4 regions of the Bradyrhizobium sp. ORS 285 genome follow, and region 3 is predicted to be linked to each of the others. Evidence: predicted binding sites of a transcription regulator. Region 3 holds the regulator's gene; each other region holds the start of a gene.
The links. The regulator LexA, encoded in region 3, represses DNA repair genes until DNA is damaged. The targets are predictions, from matches to a motif close to TGTTCNNNNTGTGTTCNG.

Region 1 (2,199 bases), 2.1 Mb from region 3:
GCACGGTGGGGTTGGCGATCTTGTAGCCGTTGAGATGCAGGATCGGCAGCACCGCGCCGTCATGCGCTGGGTTCAGGAATTTGTTCGAATGCCAGGACGCGGCGAGCGGGCCGGTCTCGGCCTCGCCGTCGCCGACCACGCAGGCGACGATCAGGTCGGGATTGTCGAATGCCGCGCCATAGGCGTGCACCAGTGCGTAGCCGAGCTCGCCGCCCTCATGGATCGAGCCCGGCGTCTCCGGCGCCGCGTGGCTCGGAATGCCGCCGGGGAAGGAGAACTGCCGGAACAACTTTCGCAGTCCATCCACGTCGCGGGTGATGTCCGGATAGATCTCGCTGTAGGAGCCCTCGAGATAGGTGTTGGCGACCATGCCCGGGCCGCCATGGCCGGGGCCGCAGACATAAATGACGTCGAGATCCTGCGCGGCGATGGCGCGGTTGACGTGGGCGTAGATGAAGTTCAGCCCCGGCGTCGTGCCCCAATGGCCGAGCAGGCGGGGCTTGATGTGCTCCGGCTTCAGCGGCTCGCGCAGCAGAGGGTTGTCCAGCAGATAGATCTGCCCGACCGACAGGTAATTGGCGGCGCGCCAGTAGCGGTCGAGCAGATCGAGATCGTCGGCCGGGTAGGTGGGCTGGTGAGAACTGATCTGCATAGGACCTCGCTTGCCTTCCGCTTCGCGCCTGCGGGAGCGTACATCAGAGTAACGCAGCACCATCCCGTTCCAGCGCGGCCCGAGCATAGAACGGGAATGTGATGGCTGGCCTTGCGCAGGCTCAGACCCGCGCCTGTATCTTCGTTCTATTTTATTCTTGTTATGTTCTTATTTTGTGCTATGTCTTGGTCATGAGCCGAGCATCTTCACATGCCCTCAAGCGCCCACCGGTCCCGGTGCCCTCCGAGCCGGTGGGCGCGCCTTCCTCAGGTCCTGAGGACTTTCCCGAACTCGCGGTCGCCATTGAACGGGGCCGGCGCCGCGGCCGGGGTGCACAATCCAATGCGAGCGGCCGCTACGAGGCGGAGGCCCGTGTTGTCTTCGATGACGGCTGGCAGAGCCTCGAAGACCTGCCGCCGTTCAAGACGACGGTCGCGACCGACACCTCGCGCAAGGTGATCACCCGCAACGATTCGCCCGACATCGGCTTCGATCGCTCGATCAATCCGTATCGTGGCTGCGAGCATGGCTGCGTCTATTGTTTCGCGCGGCCGACCCACGCCTTTCTCGGCCTGTCGCCGGGGCTCGATTTCGAATCCAAGCTGTTCGTGAAGCCGGACGCGCCGGCGCTCCTGGAAAAGGAATTGGCGGCCACCGGCTATGAGCCGCGAATGATCGCGATCGGCACCAACACCGATCCGTACCAGCCGATCGAGCGTGAGCGGAAGGTCATGCGCGGCATCCTCGAGGTGCTGGAAAAGGTTGGCCATCCCGTCGGGATCGTGACCAAGTCGGCGCTGGTGATGCGTGATGCCGACATCCTGGCGCGGATGGCCAAGAAGAACCTGGCGAAGGTCGCGATATCGGTGACCACGCTGGACCCGAAGCTGGCGCGCACCATGGAGCCGCGGGCGTCTACGCCGTCCAAGCGTCTGGAGGCACTGCAGGCATTGTCGAAGGCCGGCATTCCGACCACGGTGATGGTTGCGCCTGTCATCCCGGCGCTGAACGACATCGAGATCGAGCGCATCCTCGATGCCGCCGCGCATGCGGGGGTCAAGGAAGCGGCTTACGTTCTGCTGCGGCTGCCACTGGAGGTGCGTGATCTGTTTCGCGAATGGCTGCTGGAGCATTATCCGGACCGTTATCGCCACGTCTTTACCTTGATCCGCGACATGCGCGGCGGTCGCGACTACGACTCGCAATGGGGCACGCGGATGAAGGGCACCGGACCGATGGCCTGGATGATCGGCCGCCGCTTCGAGATCGCCTGCGAGAAGCTCGGGCTGAACAAGCGGCGGACGAAGCTGACGACGGATCATTTCGTGCGGCCGAAGGGTGGCGGGCAGCAGTTGAGTTTGTTCTGAGTTCTGCGGGGCGGACAATGAGTGCAGAGGTCGTCGTGCCGCGGTTCACGGGCATCACTCTGGGCGTATCCGAGATGCGCCGGAGCATCGCGTTCTATGCGTCGCTTGGCTTTGCCCGGAAGTTTCGCGCGACCGGCGAGGCCGTGGCGTTTTTCGAGACGGGGGGGACCGTGTTGGCGC
Region 2 (2,199 bases), 180 kb from region 3:
TGCCACTGCGCGCCGGCGTTCGCGACATCGGTCTTGATCGACTTGTAGGACGTCATCTTGCGTCCCTTCGCAATGCCCGTCTCGATCAGGAGCCAAGGCGCGTGGCACACCGCGGCAACGATCTTCTTGGCCTCGAAGATGTCCTTGATGAAGGCCAGTGCCTTTGGCTCCAGGCGCAGCAGGTCCGGGTTGATCTGGCCACCCGGCAGCACGATGGCGTCGTAGTCCGAGGCCGATGCCTGGTCGAGCGTCTTGTCGACCTTGACGGGCCGCCCCCAATCCTTCTGGTCCCAGCCTTTGATCTCGCCCGGCGCGAGCGAAATGATTTCCACGGTCGCTCCGGCCTGCTTCAGGCGATCACGCGGCAATTCGAGCTCGGATTGTTCGAATCCATTGGTCGCAAGAATCGCGATCCTCTTGCCTTTGATGTTGTCCATCATTCTCTCCTGTTCAGATCGATATGGCGGGCAACCTTGCGCCAGGTATCATCGTTCCGCGGCAATGCAGGACCGATCGTCACAACTGGTCGATCGATGCGGCTGGAGGCCGTGGAACAGCCAAGCCTCGGGGAGGTTTGTGTGTGGGAGCAGCCCTGGACGGACCGCACGCCGCGGACGAGCTGGACGCTCCGGCGGACCGCGATCTGGAGCTCCTCGTGCCCTACGCACTGTTTGAGAATGACGAAAGATTGACCCGTCCGTTTCGGACCGAGCGCGAGGTCTGGGAGGCGGCCGAACAGGCTGATCTCGTGACCTTGGATCCGCACGGCGAGAAGGTGCTCGACAACAACTTCGAGATCAAGCCGTGCGAGGCAACGCCGGACGAGCTGACAAGCCCGCGCGACGAGATCGTGCTTCCCAAACCACATGGCGCCGACGCGACGGACGAACACAATCCCGCTTCGCAATCGCGGCTTTCGTCGCGGAAGGCAGCGCCGTCGTGAGTCCTCGCCAAGCGCGAGAGGACACGACGCCAGCAACTAGAACATAAGAGGAACATTCTGCCGATCGCTGTGTTGGATCGTCATTCGGCGATGATGGCAAGGAGATCAGCGATGACGGAGAAGATTGAGAAAGATCCGAAGACCTGGGTCTCGGGCGACGATCCGATGACGGATGCTCAGGCCTCCTACTTGAAGACGCTGAGCGAACAGGCGGGGCGCCCGGATCCCACTCCGGATGTCCAGACCAAAGCGGAGGCGTCCGAACTGATCGACGAGATGCGGCACGCCGCAGGGCTGGAGTAAGCTTCCTGGAGTGAGCCGCCGGGATCTTGATAGATCGGTACTCCGATGCATGCACCCCACGGCCTGAGACAGTCGCGAATCAAGACTCGGTTGTTTAGTCTTCGCGCCACGTCTCAGGAGTGGACCATGGTTGCGGATAGTGACAGCAAGGTTGCCTGGCATCGCGCACAGCTGAAGAAGAACCGCGCAGCGCTCAAACAGATCGAGACCGCACGATTCACGATCGGCGAAAGCTCTGATCCCAAGGCGATCGAACGGACGAAGCGGCAGGTCGCGGAGCTTCAACTGAAGGTCCGCGAGTCGGAACAGATCGTCGGCCAGCACGACAAACAAGCGCGCCGTCCTCTGGGGACCGACTTGCGCAGCCTCTCCAACGTGTCCTGGCGCAATTGGACCGGGAACGGCCCGCGCTGAGCGCGCGCTCCCGGTCCCACTCCGCCGCCTTTCAACGCGTGCGCGGCGAGGGCCCGGAACTCGTGAGGACATTTGCGGCCTGCGGGCCCTCGTCCCGCCGCAGCCAGTGCGTCAGCCGCTCATCGCTCCGGCGCAGCGCAGCCAGATCGAGCCGTCCTTCCGCGAGAGCCTGTTTGGCGCAGCCGAACACGCGATGAAACTGCGTGCCGTCATAGGCCACGAGCAACAGATCGGCGCCGCCATTGAGGGCTTCGACGACGGCCTTGCAGAGATCGTGTCCGTAGATCGCTCCCATCACGAGATCATCGGTGATGATCACGCCCTGATAGTTCCACCGGCCGCGGATGAGGCCTTCGAGCACCGCTTTTGAGTGCGAGGCCGGCCGCTCCCGATCGATCGCGTCGACCATCACGTGACCCACCATCATGGCTGCATGTGAATTGTCCAGCACCTGGCGGAACGGCCGCCAATCGGACTGCTCCAGCACCTCGGCTGATGTATCGAGCTGCGCGGAGAAGTGATGCGTGTCGGCCTCTACG
Region 3 (2,199 bases):
GCAGGCTCCGACCGCCCATGGGCGCCGGCACCGCCTGATGCGACCGAGTTCGAACCGACATTGGTGCCGCGCGCGCCCGCGTCGCGCGTTCAGGATGCGACGCCGCCAGAGTCGGAGCAGGGCGTCGACGATTAGTTCGGTGGATCGCTCATTGCTGCGCGACGGCCCTCGGCACCGGCAGATGCCGGCCGAGAGCCGCCGCGATGTTGGCGCGCGATCCGAGGAATGCGATCAGTTGGCGATCAGATCGTCAGGTGATGCTGATGCGCCGGATCGATGGGGTCTGCGCCGCCGGCCGCTCCTCTGCCTGCTCGGGACGGTGCTCGCCGGGCTGCTTGGTGACGGGCAATTGCAGCACCGTCACGCGCTGGCCCTCGCAGAGCTGTGTCACCAGGACGTGGCGGCCGTCGGCGAACTCGATCGCGTCGTGATGGCGATCGGGAATGTGCTTCTCGATGGTGTTGAACTTGGCGACGCGCTCGCGGATGGTCCGCGTCCACAGCCAGCGGCTGTCGTAGCGGACGTCCTCGGCGAAGGCGAGCTCGGTGCCGGGCAGCATGCACACCGCAACGGTCGGCTCGCTTTCCAGCGCGAAGCCGCGGGTTGCAGTGCCGCGGAACGTCGTCGAGATCAGCGTCTCGCCGACTTTGGCGGGACGGGAGGCAACGGCATGGAGGCTGTAGTCACACATCGGATCGCTCCTCGTTCAGAGATAGCTGACCCACGCTCCCCCCGGACAGGCGCAGGCCTCTATCAGAGTGGACATCGAGGAGAATGTTAGCGCGCGCTTCGCGGCAATTCTGCGCTGATCTTCATCGCGTGCAGCCGCTGACGATCACAAGCGTTTGAGCATGCCGCGCTGCACATCATAGGGTGCGCTCGCGTGTGACTTGTTTTTGAGCTACGCGCGAAGCTCGTTCGCGCTTAGCCGACCGATTGTGCATCTCGCGATGCTAACCGCGGTGCATCACCGCGACTGCGCGGCGTGCGCGATCAGTACTTGCGATACAGCCCGACCAGCTTGCCCTGGATCTTCACCCGGTTGGGCGGCAGGATGCGCACCTCATAGGCGGTATTGGCCGGCTCGAGCGCGATCGATGCGCCGCGGCGGCGGAAGCGCTTCAGGGTGGCTTCCTCATCGTCGATCAGCGCCACCACGATATCGCCGGTGTCGGCGGTCTCGTTGCGCTGGATCAGCGCCATGTCGCCGTCGAGGATGCCGGCGTCGACCATCGAATCGCCGCGCACCTCCAGCGCATAGTGATCGCCATTGCCGAGCATGTCGGCCGGCACGCTGATGGTGTGGCTGCGCGTCTGCAGCGCCTCGATCGGCGTACCCGCGGCGATGCGGCCCATCACCGGCACCGCCACCGGGCGCTCGCCATCATCAAGCGCCGGTGTCGACGTGCGAACCTTGCCGAGATTGCCCTCGATCACCGACGGCGTGAAGCCGCGGCGGTTGCCGGCGGCCTGCGACAGCTCGGGCAGCTTGATGACCTCGATGGCGCGGGCGCGATTGGGCAGCCGGCGGATGAAGCCGCGCTCCTCCAGGGCGGTGATCAGGCGGTGAATGCCGGACTTCGAACGCAGGTCGAGCGCGTCCTTCATCTCGTCGAAGGACGGCGGCACGCCGGCTTCCTTGAGCCGTTCGTTGATGAACCGCAGAAGTTCGTACTGTTTGCGCGTCAGCATCTCGACCTGGTCCCCGGTTTGATGTCGTCCGACTCGCGAGCTCCTCGATCGGAGCTCCTCATCTCTCTGCGAGCCGGACGAGCGTCTTCGCGTCGTTCCGCAACATACTAAAAACAAATCATGAACGGACACTATATGTTCGATGTGTGTTCCGCAATCCTAAAAATATGATGAACGGACCGGGCTTTGCCGGGGGACGCGGCTCAGTTCGGCAGCCGCAGGATCTCGCAGGGGCTTCCCGCAGGGGCCTTTGGCGCAAAGGCGGGACGAATGACGAGTGCCTGCGAGAGCGCGAGATTGCCGAGCAGCGACGAATCCTGCTGCGTCACAGGGGTCGCGACCAGCGTGCCGTCGGCGCGCTCCTCGAGCTGCGCGCGCAGATAGTCCTCGCGCGAATCATTGGCGCCGAGCTCGCGGCCGAGCAGGGCGGTCTCGCGCGGCAGCAGCGCCTCGCGGCCGAGCAGGCTGCGAATCAACGGCACCAGGAACAGGATGGCGCAGACATAG
Region 4 (2,199 bases), 1.0 Mb from region 3:
CATCTTGCGGTTGTGCACGGGCAAGATCGTGGACTTCGGATGGATCGTGGTTGGGGCTGCGCGTGCGGCCGGCTTCACCTGCCGATCATCATGTTATGAGCATCGAGCACCAGCCGTCATTCCGATTGCGCCTGAGTGGAACCGGCTGCGAAGTGTCGCACCTCCTGCACCGGGACATAGCCGCGATCTCTGGAAAAATTTCGCCGCGCTGTTAGCTGCCTTGCGGAGACGTTGGTGTGTGGAACTCGCAGCGGCTCGACGCGCATGTCGTACAACCATTTCATCTTCCCTTCGGATGCACGAAAACCGAGCGGCTGCTCAGAGGATGAGCCGAACAAAAGCAGAAGAGACGTGGGAACTTCGTTCTTCTCAGGAGAACCACGGACGTGCGGTGTTCGCACGCTAGCGGAAGTCCGGTTGTTTCAAGGAAAACTTTTGACGAGCACGATAGGCCCGACGATGGCGGCATTGAACTCAACGAGATGATCGCTCGGGATCCAGTATTCGAGATGGTCCCGTCCGCCGGCCTCTTGCACTTGGTAGCAATCGATGAATTCGCGCAACACCTCGAACCGCAGCACATGGCCGCTGCCGCTCGCCGGCACGTTCCAGTCGCGCGCGATTTTCACCGCGTAGTCCTCGCTCAGCACGGGATAGAAGATCGGCTGCTCGGGAAGGCGCGGTGGAAATGCCCGCATGCCCGACGCTTCTATCAAGGCGAGCTCCTTCGGGCCGACGGGACGCCACAGCGTGACGGTGTTGCTTGGGGTGGTCATAGGGTTCGAACTGGCCCGAGGTCGATCGGATCTGCCCCGAGGAAGCAGAACCCAAGAGCCCGCGCAAGCGCCTCGTGCTGTATGCAATTTATAGTTGTCGAGTGGCTTGCCGCAGCCGAGGCGCGAGACATGTGGAGCTGTGCTGAGCTGCCGCAGCCTCTGGCCAATGCTCGTTGAGGCCGCCGCCTCGGCGGGTCGCCAGAATCTGTAAACGGGTGCGAATGGCTGAAAGAACATATTGCGAACAAAGAACAGATCGGGTACATTCACCTCAAGATTGCTGGCCGACCTCGTTAACCGTTTGTCCATCCCGCGAATCCCCGCCATAAGGAGCGCCAATGTCCGCCACCGCCCTGCGTATCGTCGAAGGTTCTTCCATGGATAAGAGTAAGGCGCTCTCCGCTGCGCTGTCCCAGATCGAGCGTCAGTTCGGCAAGGGCTCGGTGATGAAGCTGGGCAAGAACGACCGCTCGATGGATGTCGAGACGGTCTCGACCGGCTCGCTCGGGCTCGACATCGCGCTGGGCATCGGCGGCCTGCCGAAGGGGCGCATCGTCGAGATCTACGGGCCGGAATCGTCGGGCAAGACCACGCTGGCGCTGCACACGGTGGCGGAAGCGCAGAAGAAGGGTGGCATCTGCGCGTTCATCGATGCCGAGCATGCGCTCGATCCGGTCTATGCGCGCAAGCTGGGCGTCAACATCGACGAGCTCCTGATCTCGCAGCCGGACACGGGTGAGCAGGCGCTGGAGATCTGCGACACTCTGGTGCGCTCCGGGGCGGTCGACGTTCTGGTCGTCGACTCCGTGGCGGCGCTGGTGCCGAAGGCCGAGCTCGAGGGCGAGATGGGCGAGTCGTTGCCCGGCTTGCAGGCCCGCCTGATGAGCCAGGCGCTACGCAAGCTGACGGCCTCGATCAACAAGTCCAATACGATGGTGATCTTCATCAACCAGATCCGCATGAAGATCGGTGTGATGTACGGCTCGCCGGAGACCACCACCGGCGGCAACGCGCTCAAGTTCTATGCCTCGGTGCGCCTGGACATCCGCCGCATCGGCGCGATCAAGGAGCGTGACGAGGTGATCGGCAACTCCACCCGCGTGAAGGTGGTGAAGAACAAGCTGGCGCCGCCGTTCAAGCAGGTCGAGTTCGATATCATGTATGGCGAAGGCGTGTCCAAGATGGGCGAGATCCTCGATCTCGGCGTCAAGGCCGGCATCGTCGAGAAGTCCGGCGCCTGGTTCTCCTATGACAGCCAGCGGCTCGGGCAGGGACGCGAGAACTCGAAGACGTTCCTCAAAACCAACCCGGACATGACAGCCAAGATCGAGGCGGCCATCCGCCAGAACTCCGGCCTGATCGCCGAGCAGATCCTGGCCGGCAATGCCGAGCGCGACTCCGACGACGAGGAGCCGGCGGAGGA

Region 1: BRAD285_RS23650 (PA0069 family radical SAM protein) is a predicted target of LexA. The motif match lies at 805-822, and genes of this name have one in related genera.
Region 2: BRAD285_RS15245 (DUF3072 domain-containing protein) is a predicted target of LexA. The motif match lies at 981-998, and genes of this name have one in related genera.
Region 4: recA (recombinase RecA) is a predicted target of LexA. The motif match lies at 1,006-1,023, and genes of this name have one in related genera.

What each region holds. Positions count from the first base shown of each region.
Region 1 covers NZ_LT859959.1:5,273,246-5,275,444, reverse strand. The annotation lists gene BRAD285_RS23655 (phosphoketolase) at 1-652, opposite strand, end outside; gene BRAD285_RS23650 (PA0069 family radical SAM protein) at 844-2,019, shown strand; gene BRAD285_RS23645 (VOC family protein) at 2,037-2,199, shown strand, end outside.
Region 2 covers NZ_LT859959.1:3,396,148-3,398,346, reverse strand. The annotation lists gene BRAD285_RS15255 (type 1 glutamine amidotransferase domain-containing protein) at 1-440, opposite strand, end outside; gene BRAD285_RS15250 (hypothetical protein) at 581-943, shown strand; gene BRAD285_RS15245 (DUF3072 domain-containing protein) at 1,055-1,246, shown strand; gene BRAD285_RS15240 (hypothetical protein) at 1,373-1,660, shown strand; gene BRAD285_RS15235 (glycoside hydrolase family 3 N-terminal domain-containing protein) at 1,692-2,199, opposite strand, start outside.
Region 3 covers NZ_LT859959.1:3,213,055-3,215,253, forward strand. The annotation lists gene BRAD285_RS14430 (ComEC/Rec2 family competence protein) at 1-135, shown strand, start outside; gene BRAD285_RS14435 (hypothetical protein) at 251-691, opposite strand; gene lexA (transcriptional repressor LexA) at 994-1,692, opposite strand; gene glp (gephyrin-like molybdotransferase Glp) at 1,896-2,199, opposite strand, start outside.
Region 4 covers NZ_LT859959.1:2,177,879-2,180,077, forward strand. The annotation lists gene BRAD285_RS09890 (hypothetical protein) at 423-716, opposite strand; gene recA (recombinase RecA) at 1,115-2,199, shown strand, end outside.